3 regions of the Bradyrhizobium sp. UFLA05-112 genome follow, and region 2 is predicted to be linked to each of the others. Evidence: predicted binding sites of a transcription regulator. Region 2 holds the regulator's gene; each other region holds the start of a gene.

Region 1 (4,156 bases), on a different contig from region 2:
CTTTGGCGACAGCTTCATCTGGGCGGACGCGACCTCAGGCGAAACTGCAAGCAATGCCGCCAAAAAACCAATCGAGCAGAACGAAAGCGCGCGCATCGACGAAACCCTCAAGAGATCAGAATCGGCGCCACCGTAGTGGGTTTTGGCCGGAGGTTGAATCGGAAAGCGCAGGCCATTCTGGGCAAAAAAGAAGGCCGCCCGGAGGCGGCCTTCGCGCGATTTTTTTGCTGCGACGGGCTCAGAAGCCCATGCCGCCGCCGGCCGGCATCGCGGGGGCTGCTTCCTTCTTCGGCAGCTCGGCGACCATGGCTTCGGTGGTCACCAGCAGGCCGGCCACGGAGGAGGCGTCCTGAAGCGCGGTGCGCACCACCTTGGCGGGGTCGATGATGCCCTTCTCGACCAGGTCGACGTACTGCTCGGTCTGGGCGTCGAAGCCGAAGGTCTCGGACTTGTTCTCCAGGATCTTGCCGACGACGACCGAGCCTTCGAGGCCGGCGTTCTCGGAGATCTGGCGGACCGGGGCTTCGAGCGCCTTCAGCACGATGTTGATGCCGGCCTGCACGTCGGCATTGGCGTTGGTGAGACGGCCCACCGCCTTCTTGGCGCGGAGCAGCGCGACGCCGCCGCCGGGGACGATGCCTTCCTGCACGGCCGCGCGGGTGGCGTTGAGCGCGTCCTCGACGCGGTCCTTCTTCTCCTTGACCTCGATCTCGGTCGCGCCGCCGACGCGGATCACCGCGACGCCGCCGGCGAGCTTGGCCAGACGCTCCTGGAGCTTTTCACGGTCGTAGTCCGAGGTGGTTTCCTCGATCTGGGCCTTGATCTGGCCGACGCGGGCCTCGATGTCCGGCTTCTTGCCGGCGCCGTTGACGATCGTGGTGTTCTCCTTGTCGATCACGACCTTCTTGGCGCGGCCGAGCATCTTCACCGTGACGTTCTCGAGCTTGATGCCAAGCTCTTCGGAGATCAGCTGGCCGCCGGTGAGGATCGCGAGGTCCTCGAGCATGGCCTTGCGGCGATCACCGAAGCCCGGGGCCTTGACGGCGGCAACCTTCAGGCCGCCGCGGAGACGGTTCACGACCAGCGTGGCCAACGCCTCACCCTCGACGTCCTCTGCGATGATGACGAGCGGCTTGCCGGACTGCACCACGGCTTCCAGCACCGGCAGCATGGCCTGCAGGCCCGAGAGCTTCTTCTCGTGCAAGAGGATGTAGGCGTCCTCGAGCTCGGCGGTCATCTTCTCGGCGTTGGTGACGAAGTAGGGCGACAGATAGCCGCGGTCGAACTTCATGCCCTCGACGATGTCGACTTCGGTGTCGAGCGACTTGTTCTCCTCGACGGTGATGACGCCCTCGTTGCCGACCTTCTGCATCGCCTGCGCGATCATCTTGCCGATGGCGGCATCGCCATTGGCCGAGATGGTGCCGACCTGGGCGACCTCGGACGAGGCGGCGACGGGCTTGGCGCGCTTCTCGATGTCCTTGATGACAGCCGCAACCGCGGTGTCGATGCCGCGCTTGAGGTCCATCGGGTTCATGCCGGCGGCAACCGCCTTGGCGCCTTCGCGCACGATGGCCTGAGCCAGCACGGTCGCGGTGGTGGTGCCGTCGCCAGCAAGGTCGTTGGTCTTGGAGGCGACCTCACGCACCATCTGGGCGCCCATGTTCTCGAACTTGTCCTCGAGCTCGATCTCCTTGGCGACGGTGACGCCGTCCTTGGTGATGCGGGGCGCGCCGAAGCTCTTCTCGATGACGACGTTGCGGCCCTTCGGGCCGAGCGTCACCTTGACGGCGTTGGCGAGAATGTCGACGCCGCGCAGCATGCGTTCGCGCGCTTCTCCGGAAAACTTGACGTCCTTGGCAGCCATTTTTTGCTCCTGGCATGATGTGGAAATGGGCCGCGCACCCTAATCGTCATTGCCGGGCTTGACCCGGCAATCCATCATCTTTCGAAGCAGGATGGATGCCCGGCTCAAGCCCGGGCATGACAAGAGGGAAGCGCGGCGGCGTTTGAAGGGACGTTGTGGCCTTAGGCCAGCACGCCCATGATGTCCGACTCCTTCATGATCAGGAGATCTTCATTGTCGATCTTGACCTCGGTGCCCGACCACTTGCCGAACAGCACGCGGTCGCCGACCTTGAGGTCGATCGGGATCAGCTTGCCCGCCTCGTCGCGGCCGCCGAGGCCGACGGCGACGATTTCGCCCTGGGACGGCTTCTCCTTGGCGGTGTCGGGAATGATGATGCCGCCCTTGGTCTTTTCCTCGGCATCGATACGTTTGACCACGACACGGTCATGCAGCGGACGAAATTTGGACTTAGCCATGACGTTTCCCTTTGGAAGCTCGCTTCGGAAGCGACGGAACTAGGAGAGGGGCCTGCGCCCCCGTCCGACCTCCGGATCGAATGCCGGGATCGAACGGCGCGCTTTAGCAATCGGGCTTCCCGAGTGCTAATAGTGCGCCCGGAAATATGGCTTGGCCGCGATCCTGTCAAGCAAAGGGTGGTTAAGCCATTGGTGAGACGGATATAGGATGTTGACGATCGAAACGAATTGGGGACGCTGGCGTATTCTACGACGTCATTGCCCCGGCAGCGGTTTTGCGCTTGGCTGCGGGAGGGGGCTGTCAGGCTCGTGTTTGGGGGGCGCTTTGCTCGGGGGAATGCCATGATCAGTTCAGCTCACGCGCGGACGGTTGCCAAGCTGGGCGCCGCCGCAGCCTTGGCGCTGCTGCTGGGTGCATGTGGCGGCGGCATGAGCCTGCCGTCGTTCTCATCGTCCTCGCCGGCGCCGGAGGCCGAGCCCGGCACTGGGCCGGAAATGCCGGCGTCGATCCGCGCCGACGAGATCGTCGGCCGCTGGGGCCTTGCCTCGTTCCAGAACCCGTCCGACCGCGCCCGCACCGAGGCTGCGGCCCGCGCGCAGTGCAAGAATCCCTATGTGATCGGCGCCGGATCGAGCGGCGGCGTGATCATGCACCTGGCCGACCAGGCGACGCCGCAGGAGCTGCGGCTGAAGGGCTCACCAAGCGGAAAGAACTATATCGGACCGGCCGGACCGACTCCCGGCGAGCAGGACCGCGAGATCGTCTCCTTCGACGGCCGCGTCATGGTCACCCGATTCATCGACAAGGACGCCGCCACCCGCTACGGCAACATGGTCTACGTCCGCTGCGCGCCGCGGGCGTGATCGAGATCGAGCCAAGCTTGTGATGCACCCTCTCCCGTGTGGGAGAGGGTAGCTTCGTGTGCGCAGGGCGAGGCGAAGAGACTGCGTCTTCCGCACGACCTCGCAGCCATCAGACCCATCCGCAGTGCCTCCGCTTGATGCCGTCAAGCCGCTCCAATGCCGATGTCACGACGTCTTCGGTCAGGCCGATATCACGGCGCAGCCAATCGGACATCGGATACGTCTCGACGCGTCCGTGCTCAGGTCTGCATGAAAGGCGTTGCCATGCGGCCGTCAGGGCGCGGAGCCACCGACGATTCCCCATAGGCGGATTTTTCCAACCTCCGCGCGATCTCGCTATCGAGCGCGGCGGCGAGTTCGCTTCCGACCTCGACCATCGGCAGGCGCACCTCCGGACTGTCGATGAGGCCGCATCGCCACAGCCAGTACTTTGCCGGCGCCGGACTCGGCTCGGCGAACAACAGCCGCGTCAACTCCGAAACCTCCTGCCAGCGCGCGAGCGCGGTGTCGGCATTGCCGCGCTTCAGCTCGGTATGAATCGCAGCAAAGGTTGCGGTCTCGATGTGGGCGGAGAGCAAGATGGCGCCATCCGCGCCGTCGCTCAGCGCTTCATGAGTGTGCGCGTCCTCGCCGGTCAGCACACGAAAGTGGTCCGGCTTGTCGCGGAGCAGCGCGATCGATTGCTCGCGGTTCGCGGAGCAATCCTTCAGGCCAACGATGTTCGGATGCTCGGCAAGGCGGAGCAGCGTCTGGTTGGTGAGATTGACCGAGGTGCGATAGGGAATGTTGTAGAGCACGATCGGCCAGGCAGCGTGATCGGCGAGCGCCTCGAAATGCGCACATAGGCCGCGCTGCGATGGCCGCAGGTAGTAGGGGCTCGCGATCAGATAACCGTCGATCGGCCAGTCCGCGGTTTCATCCAGGCTTTCCTTCAGCCGCGCGGTGTCCGCGCCGGAGAGGCCAAGAA
Region 2 (4,156 bases):
GCCTCGTTTCAAGCAAGCTCTGGGCGGCGACGGCGATCAAGCCCGACGATGCCTCCGCGCTGCTCGTGATCGACGTGCAAAACTGCTTCCTGCCCGGTGGCAGCCTCGCCGTGAAGGAGGGCGAGCAGGTGGCGCCGATCATCAACAAGATCGCAAAAACGTTCGCCAATGTCGTGATGACGCAGGACTGGCACACGCCGGGGCACGTGTCGTTTGCCTCGGTCCATTCCGGCAAGAAGCCGTTCGAGACCATAGACCTGCCCTATGGCAAGCAGGTGCTGTGGCCCGACCATTGCGTGCAGGGCACCGACGGCGCGGCGCTGTCGAAGGATCTGTCGATCCCGCAGGCCGAGCTCATCATCCGCAAGGGTTTTCACAAGGACGTCGATAGCTACTCGGCTTTGCTGGAAGCCGACGGCAAGAGATCGACGGGCCTCGCCGCCTATCTGAAGTCGCGCAAGATCAAGCGCGTCTTCGTCGCAGGGCTAGCCACCGATTTCTGCGTCGCCTGGACCGCGCTCGACGCGCGCAAGGCCGGCTTCGAAGTCTATGTGGTGGAAGACGCCTGCCGCGGCATCGACAATCAGGGCTCGCTGGCCAAAGCGTGGGCCGACATGGCCAAGGCCGGCGTGAAGCGGATCCAGTCTGCGGATATCGCGGCCACGGCGTAAGCTATTTGACCCTCATGGTGAGGGGCGCGAAGCGCCGTCTCGAACCATGAAGGCCGAGCTGCAGCAGCGGGGCCTTCATCCTTCGAGACGCCGCGTTCCGCGGCTCCTCAGGATGAGGGTTCAGGTTTGTGTGCGTGGCGAAGCGCGGCTTACGCCGCGCCGTTCGACTCGTTGTTGTTGGCGGCGGCAGCGGCTTTCGCGCCGCCCTTGGCGACGCCGACCAGAGCCGGGCGCAGCACGCGTTCGCCAATGGTGTAGCCGGCCTGGACCACCTGAACCACCGTGCCCGACGGCACCGACGGATCGGGCACCTCGAACATCGCCTGCTGGAAGTTCGGATCGAACTTCTGGCCCGAGGGGTCGAACTTCTTCACGCCGTGCTTTTCCAGCGCGTTGAGCAGCGAGCGCTCGGTGAGCTCCACGCCCTCGATCAGCGCGGTCAGGCCGGGATCGGCATTGGCACGCGCCTCGGCCGGCACCGCATCGAGCGCACGCTGGAGGTTGTCGGCGATGTCGAGCACGTCGCGCGCAAAACCCGTGATGCCGTAGAGGCGCGCGTCGGCGACCTCCTTGGTGGTGCGCTTGCGTAAATTCTCCATCTCGGCCAGCGTCCGCAGCATGCGGTCGCGCGCCTCAGCGGCTTCCTTCTGCAAGACCTCGACCGAGCCGGGTTCCGGATCGTCGGGCATGATGTAGGGCTTCGACACCACGGGCTCGCCGGTCGGCGCAGTCGTGTCTTCGGGTTGCCGGTCTTGCTCGGTCATCGGCTGCCTTCTCGAACTCGTCTCAAGGGATTTTTCTCGCCGGGATATCGTGCTTTGCAGCGCGAAAATCAAGCACCCGTGATCAGGCGAAAACGGGCGTCAGCCACCCAGAAGGCGGCTGACGATACGGGCGGCATAGTCCACGGTCGGGATCACGCGGGCATAATTCAGCCGCGTCGGCCCGATCACGCCCAAGACGCCGACGATATGACCGGCGGCATCCCGATAGGGCGAGATGATCGTCGAGGAGCCCGACAGCGAGAACAGCTTGTTCTCCGAGCCGATGAAGATGCGCACGCCCTCCGCGGTCTCGGCGCGCCCGAGCAGGTCGATCACGCCGCGCTTGGTCTCGAGATCGTCGAACAGCAGCCGCACCCGCTCGAGATCCTCCAGCGCATGCAGGTCTTCGAGCAGATTGGCGTGGCCGCGCACGATGAGCTGGCGGTCCTCGTTCTCGCCGCCGGACCAGCTCGCGATGCCCGCCGCGATCACCTTCTGGGTGAGCTGGTCGAGCTCGGCTCGGGCCTGCCCGAGTGCGGTTTCCAGCTCCAGCCGCGCCTCGGCGAGGGTACGGCCGCGGATGCGGGCATTGAGGAAGTTTGACGCCTCGGTCAGCGCCGAGGACGGAACTCCGGGCGGCAGCGTCAGCACGCGGTTCTCGACCTGGCCATCCTCGCCGACCAGGATCACCAGCGCCCGCTCCGGTTCCAGGCGGACGAATTCGATATGCTTCAGCCGCGCATTGGACTTCGGCGTCAAGACTACGGCCGCGGCGCGGGTGAGGCCCGACAGCCGCGTCAGCGCCTCCTCCAGCGCCGCCTCGACCGACTGGGCGTGGCCGACGGTCGTGAGCTGGCTCTGGATCGATTGCCGCTCGGCCTCGTTGAGCTCGCCGACCTGCATCAGGGCATCGACGAAGAAGCGCAAGCCGAGTTCCGTCGGCAGCCGGCCGGCGGAGGTGTGCGGGGCGTAGATCAGGCCGAGCTGTTCCAGATCGGCCATGACGTTGCGCACCGAGGCCGGCGACAGCGGCAGCGCGATCAAGCGGGAAATATTGCGCGAGCCGACCGGCTCGCCGGTCGCCAGATAACTCTCGACGATTTGGCGAAAGATGTCGCGGGAACGCTCGTTGAGCTGGGCGAGGCCCGCGCGCGGCGCGATCAGATGAATCGGATCGTGATGGGCCACAGACGGTAACTCCTCTCAGATGCACATAATTTGTCCATCCAGAAGGCCCCTGACAAGCGCGTCTTTGGCCAATCCCCGGACGGCGTTTCGTTGCCCCCGGGGGAAAAGCCCTTGCCGGGCCCCCTTCCCCCTCCTACAAGCACCGCGAACAGCCTTTTCCCTGCGAGTTTTGGAGGATTTCCCATGCGGCCAAGCCGCCGTGCGCCCGACGAATTGCGCCCCGTGACGCTGGAGCGCGGCGTGGTCAAATATGCGGAAGGCTCCTGCCTGGTGAAATTCGGCGACACCCATGTGCTCGTCACCGCCACACTGGAGGAGCGCCTGCCGCCGTGGCTGAAGGGTCAGGGCCGCGGCTGGGTCACCGCCGAATACGGCATGCTGCCGCGTGCGACCTCGGAACGTACTCGCCGCGAGGCTTCTGCCGGCAAGCAGAGCGGCCGCACCGTCGAGATCCAGCGCCTGATCGGCCGCTCGCTTCGCACCATCGTCGATCTCGAAGCGCTCGGCGAGCGTCAGATCACGGTCGATTGCGACGTGCTCCAGGCCGACGGCGGCACGCGCACGGCCTCGATCACCGGCGCCTGGGTGGCGCTGGCCGATTGCATCAACTGGATGAAGACGCGCAACATGATCAACGCCAACGTGCTGCGCGACAACGTCGCCGCGATCTCCTGCGGCATCTATCAGGGCACACCGGTGCTGGATCTCGACTACGCCGAGGACTCCGAGGCCGAGACCGACGCCAATTTCGTCATGACGGGCGATGGCCGCATCATCGAGGTCCAGGGCACCGCGGAACGCGAGCCGTTTACGCAGGAGGAGTTCCTGTCGCTGATGGCGCTGGCCCGCAAGGGTGTCGCGCGTCTCGTGGACTTGCAGAAAATGGCGGTGGCGTAGTCAATAGGCCATGCACCGGCGAATCACAGGCAAGCTCATCATCGCGACCCATAATCCCGGCAAGCTTGCCGAGATGCGGGAGCTGCTGGCGCCGCACGGTGTCGAGGCGGTCTCGGCGGGCGAACTTGGCCTCGACGAGCCCGAGGAGACCGGCCACGACTTTCGCAGCAATGCCGCGATCAAGGCCATCGCCGCCGCGAAGGCAATGAGGCTTCCGGCCTTCGCCGATGATTCCGGCATCGTGGTCGACGCCCTCGACGGCGCACCGGGAATCTACAGTGCGCGCTGGGCGGGCCCGAAGAAGGATTTTGCCGCGGCGATGGCGCAGATCGAGCGCCTGTTGAGGGAGCGCGGCGCGACCGCGCCGGACAAGCGCAAAGCGCATTTCGTCTCCGCGCTCTGCGTCGCCTGGCCCGACGATCATCTCGAGGAAGTCGAGGCGCGCGTCGACGGCACGCTGGTCTGGCCGCCGCGCGGCACCGCCGGCTTCGGCTACGACCCGATGTTTTTGCCCGACGGCCACACGCGCACCTTTGGCGAGATGGAAAGCATCGAGAAGCACGGCCTCCCGCCATTGGGCCTTGGCTTGTCGCACCGTGCCCGCGCCTTCGTGAAACTTGCGGAGATCTGCCTTGA
Region 3 (4,156 bases), on a different contig from region 2:
TCTGGCTGGAAAAGCGCGACAGGCTGCGCGAGAGCAGAAAAAACAGGAATGGCGGGTGCTTGAGGAGTTCGCCGGCACTGACCGGCGGGTTCGCGGACATTGGCTGCTCTTGAAGCTGCTCTCTTTCGGCGAGGCCCGTGGCCGCGCGCGAATGGTGTTGACGCTGAGCCGTGACTGAGGCCGGAAGTCTTGTCAACAGCCGGTCGAGCCCGGTGCGCCCCGGCATTGCCTTTGCATCGGCCCGGCTGCCATAATCATTGCGGGATTGGGGACATCATGCTGCGACTGCAATCAGCACTCGGCATTTTCGCATTGCTGTTGATCGCCTGGGCGCTGGCGGAGAACCGTCGCGCGGTCTCGCTGCGTCAGGCGGGAATCAGCCTCGTCGTCACCTTCCTCACTGCGATCGTCCTGCTCAAGCTGCCGTTCGTCGCGCATGCCTTCGGCGCCATCAACGACGCGGTCGGCGCGATTTCGGCGGCCTCGCGCGCCGGCACGTCGTTCGTGTTCGGCTATGTCGGCGGCGGCCCCCTGCCCTACGACCTCAAGGCACCCGGTGCCGATTTCATCCTTGCCTTCCAGGCGCTGCCGATCGTGCTGGTGATGAGCGTGCTGACGACGCTGCTGTTCTATTGGCGCGTGCTGCCCCCGATCGTTCGCGGCATGGCGTGGTTGCTCGAGCGCACCCTGGGCGTCGGCGGCGCGGTCGGACTGTCGACCGCGGCGAACATCTTCCTCGGCATGGTGGAAGCGCCGCTGTTCGTGCGGCCGTACCTGGTGCAGATGACCCGCAGCGAATTGTTCCTGGTGATGACCGGCGGCATGGCCGGCATTGCCGGCACGGTGCTGGTGCTCTACGCGACGCTGCTTGCGCCGCTGATCCCGGATGCGGCCGCGCATTTCGTCATCGCCTCGGTGCTCGGCGCGCCGGCGGCGATCCTGATCAGCCTGATCATGGTGCCGGAGACCAGCGACCGGCTCACCGGTGGCTCGCTGGAAGACCCTGACATGCACGCCTCCGGCACGATGGATGCGATCGTCAAGGGCACCTCCGCAGGGCTCGAGTTGCTGCTCAACATCGTCGCCATGCTGATCGTGCTGGTGGCGCTGGTTTATCTGGTCAACGCGGTGCTCGGGCTGCTGCCGAACATCGGCGGCACCGCAATCTCGCTGCAACGATTGCTCGGACTCGTGATGGCGCCGGTATGCTGGCTGATGGGGCTGCCGTGGGATCAGGCCGTCACGGCCGGCAGCCTGATGGGCACCAAGACGGTGCTCAACGAGCTGATCGCCTATGTCGATCTGTCAAAGCTCGCCCCCGACGCACTCGATGCGCGCTCGCGCCTGATCATGCTCTACGCGATGTGCGGCTTCGCCAATTTCGCGAGCCTCGGCATCATGATCGGCGGCCTCGGCGTCATGGCTCCGGACCGGCGCGATGAGATCAACGCGCTCGGGCTGAAGTCGATCGTGTCGGGGACGCTGACGACGTGTTTGATAGGCGCGATCGTGGGGGTGTTGACGTAGGCACCGTCATTGCGCGGAGCCACCCGGTCCCGCCTCCGGCGGGCCGGATGACAGGCTCCGCGACGAACCGATCCAGAGTGCATCCGCGGAGACATTTCTGGATTGCTTCGCTTCGCTCGCAATGACGGCGGAATTCCTAGCACGCTTACGCCGTGATCTCGACCGTCTTGAACTCGGCCGGCAGGATGATCTCCAGCAGTTCGACGTCGTCGGAATAGTCGAGGATCATGTGCTTGATCTTCGGCGGCTGGGTCCAGGCGCTGCCTTGCTTCATCAGCGTCTCGCCCTGGCCGTCCAGGTAGGTCTTCACCCAGCCCTTGAGCACGTAGACCATCTGGAATTCGACGTCGTGATAGTGGAGCTTTGACACCTCGGCCGGATTGCAAGGCGGCAGCAGGCGGATGACGTGGGCTTGGGCGAGACCGTGCGTTGCCGCAGCAATGCCGAGATCGCGGTACTGCGCGTAGGCGCGCAGGCCGTCGGCTTTGAAATCCTCCTCACGATGATGGCTGACGGCGATGTGCTGCTTGGGCCGGGTGCGCGTTTTGGCTGGCGTTGTGCGAGCTTTCGTCTTCACCGCTTTGCGTGCTGACGACCGCGCGGCGACCTTGTGGCCGTGCCACTTCTTTTTCACCGCTGATTGCGCCGCGCTGCGCGAGGTCACCTTCCGCTTGGCCATTGTCTCCTCCCGTTCTTGTTCTGGAGGCAAAAGCTAGCACAGAATTTCGAAATCGTAGGGTGAGCAAAGCGAAGCGTGCCCACCGCTCACGAGCGCAACCGCGGAGTGATGGTGGGCACGGCGCATTCGCGCCTTTGCACACCCTACAGCTCCGACCTACAACTCTGCGGCGCCGTTCAGTTCAGCCTGAACACGCCGTCGACCGCGCGCAGTTCGGCGGGCTTGATCAGCTTGGAGTGCGCCACCGTCACCGAATAGAGCGGACCGTCGAGCTTCTCCTCCCAGAAGGCGAGGAAATCCGTCAGCGCCGGGAATTTCGGGAACAGATCGTAGTTCTGCCAGATGTAGGTCTGGAGCAGCGAGGGATGATCCGGCATCCGATACAGAATCTGCGCCGTCGTCAGCCCGTAACCCAGCAATTGTCTCCGGAAGTCGTCGGAAACACCCCCAACCCGCAAGCCCATGCCAGCCTCCTTTGCAGGAGCGCATATTCAAGGGGTGGCTTACTCGGACTGCCCCAAAGAGCCACCCGGTGGAGATGCGCTCACATGAGAGAAATGTGACGCATGCTGCCAACCGATCTCAAGCCCAAAAGTTTGACAAGTTGTTGAAATTCAATGCTTTAGCAGCAGATCGCGATGCCTGCTAATAGCCGGGCGGGCCCGGTTAACGATGGAAAATGATTTTGGCAGACAGGCCTTCTGAGTGCTGATTTTTCTGCTAGAAGCCCTTGCTCCCGTAAAAAACCTGTCCTATCTCCATTTCGCCTGCGTAGCACTCGCGGGCATCGACTGCTAACAACCCAAAAATCTCCATCTCGTGCAAATGCTTAGGAGGACTGCATGAAATTCCGTCCGCTTCACGACCGCGTCGTGGTCAAGCGCATCGACGCAGAAGAGAAGACCGCTGGCGGCATCATCATTCCCGATACGGCCAAGGAAAAGCCCTCCCAGGGCGAAGTGATCGCCGTCGGCCCCGGCGGCCGCGACGAGAGCGGCAAGCTGATCCCGATCGACGTCCAGGTCGGCGACCGCGTGCTGTTCGGCAAGTGGTCGGGCACCGAGGTCAAGATCGACGGCCAGGACCTGTTGATCATGAAGGAAAGCGACATCATGGGCGTGCTCGAAGCTCCCGCTTCGAAGAAGAAGGCCGCCTAATTCAACCGCTCGCACCGCTCACCCCTGAGGAGCGCCTGCCGGGCGCCTCGCCAAGGGTGAGATGAGACCAAGACAACTCAGGGAAACCAATATGTCAGCCAAAGAAGTGAAATTCGGCGTTGACGCCCGCGACCGCATGCTGCGCGGCGTCGACATCCTCGCCAACGCCGTGAAGGTCACGCTCGGCCCGAAGGGCCGCAACGTCGTCCTCGACAAGTCGTTCGGCGCCCCCCGCATCACCAAGGACGGCGTCACCGTCGCCAAGGAGATCGAGCTCGACGACAAGTTCGAGAACATGGGCGCCCAGATGGTGCGCGAAGTCGCCTCCAAGTCCGCTGATGCGGCCGGTGACGGCACCACCACCGCGACCGTGCTCGCGGCTGCGATCGTCCGTGAAGGCGCCAAGGCGGTTGCCGCCGGCATGAACCCGATGGACCTCAAGCGCGGTATCGACCTCGCCGTCGACGCCGTTGTCGCGGACCTCCAGAAGAACTCCAAGAAGGTCACCTCCAACGAAGAGATCGCCCAGGTCGGCACGATTTCGGCCAACGGCGACGCGGAGATCGGCAAGTTCCTCGCCGACGCCATGAAGAAGGTCGGCAACGAGGGTGTCATCACCGTCGAGGAAGCGAAGTCGCTCGAGACCGAGCTCGACGTCGTCGAGGGCATGCAATTCGACCGCGGCTACATCTCGCCCTACTTCGTCACCAACGCCGACAAGATGCGCGTTGAAATGGACGACGCCTACATCCTCATCAACGAGAAGAAGCTCTCCTCGCTGAACGAGCTGCTG

What was found. The regulator HrcA, encoded in region 2, represses chaperone genes, less so after heat shock. The targets are predictions, from matches to a motif close to GTTAGCACTCNCNNNNNGNGAGTGCTAAC.
Region 1: a site for HrcA is predicted at 2,428-2,456, ahead of SO180_RS03655 (co-chaperone GroES). Genes of this name have one in related genera too.
Region 3: a site for HrcA is predicted at 2,977-3,005, ahead of groES (co-chaperone GroES). Genes of this name have one in related genera too.

The regions. Positions count from the first base shown of each region.
Region 1 is NZ_JBANBK010000004.1:31,883-36,038, reverse strand. Features, by position in the region: gene SO180_RS03665 (hypothetical protein) at 1-96, opposite strand, end outside; gene groL (chaperonin GroEL) at 239-1,867, opposite strand; gene SO180_RS03655 (co-chaperone GroES) at 2,029-2,325, opposite strand; gene SO180_RS03650 (hypothetical protein) at 2,668-3,189, shown strand; gene dapA (4-hydroxy-tetrahydrodipicolinate synthase) at 3,429-4,156, opposite strand, start outside.
Region 2 is NZ_JBANBK010000101.1:8,502-12,657, forward strand. Features, by position in the region: gene pncA (bifunctional nicotinamidase/pyrazinamidase) at 1-671, shown strand, start outside; gene grpE (nucleotide exchange factor GrpE) at 821-1,435, opposite strand; gene hrcA (heat-inducible transcriptional repressor HrcA) at 1,535-2,623, opposite strand; gene rph (ribonuclease PH) at 2,807-3,520, shown strand; gene rdgB (RdgB/HAM1 family non-canonical purine NTP pyrophosphatase) at 3,531-4,156, shown strand, end outside; gene hemW (radical SAM family heme chaperone HemW) at 4,153-4,156, shown strand, end outside.
Region 3 is NZ_JBANBK010000081.1:35,108-39,263, forward strand. Features, by position in the region: gene SO180_RS33520 (MFS transporter) at 1-100, opposite strand, end outside; gene SO180_RS33525 (NupC/NupG family nucleoside CNT transporter) at 277-1,527, shown strand; gene SO180_RS33530 (cupin domain-containing protein) at 1,673-2,206, opposite strand; gene SO180_RS33535 (usg protein) at 2,383-2,670, opposite strand; gene groES (co-chaperone GroES) at 3,049-3,363, shown strand; partial or broken gene groEL (chaperonin GroEL) at 3,455-4,156, shown strand, end outside.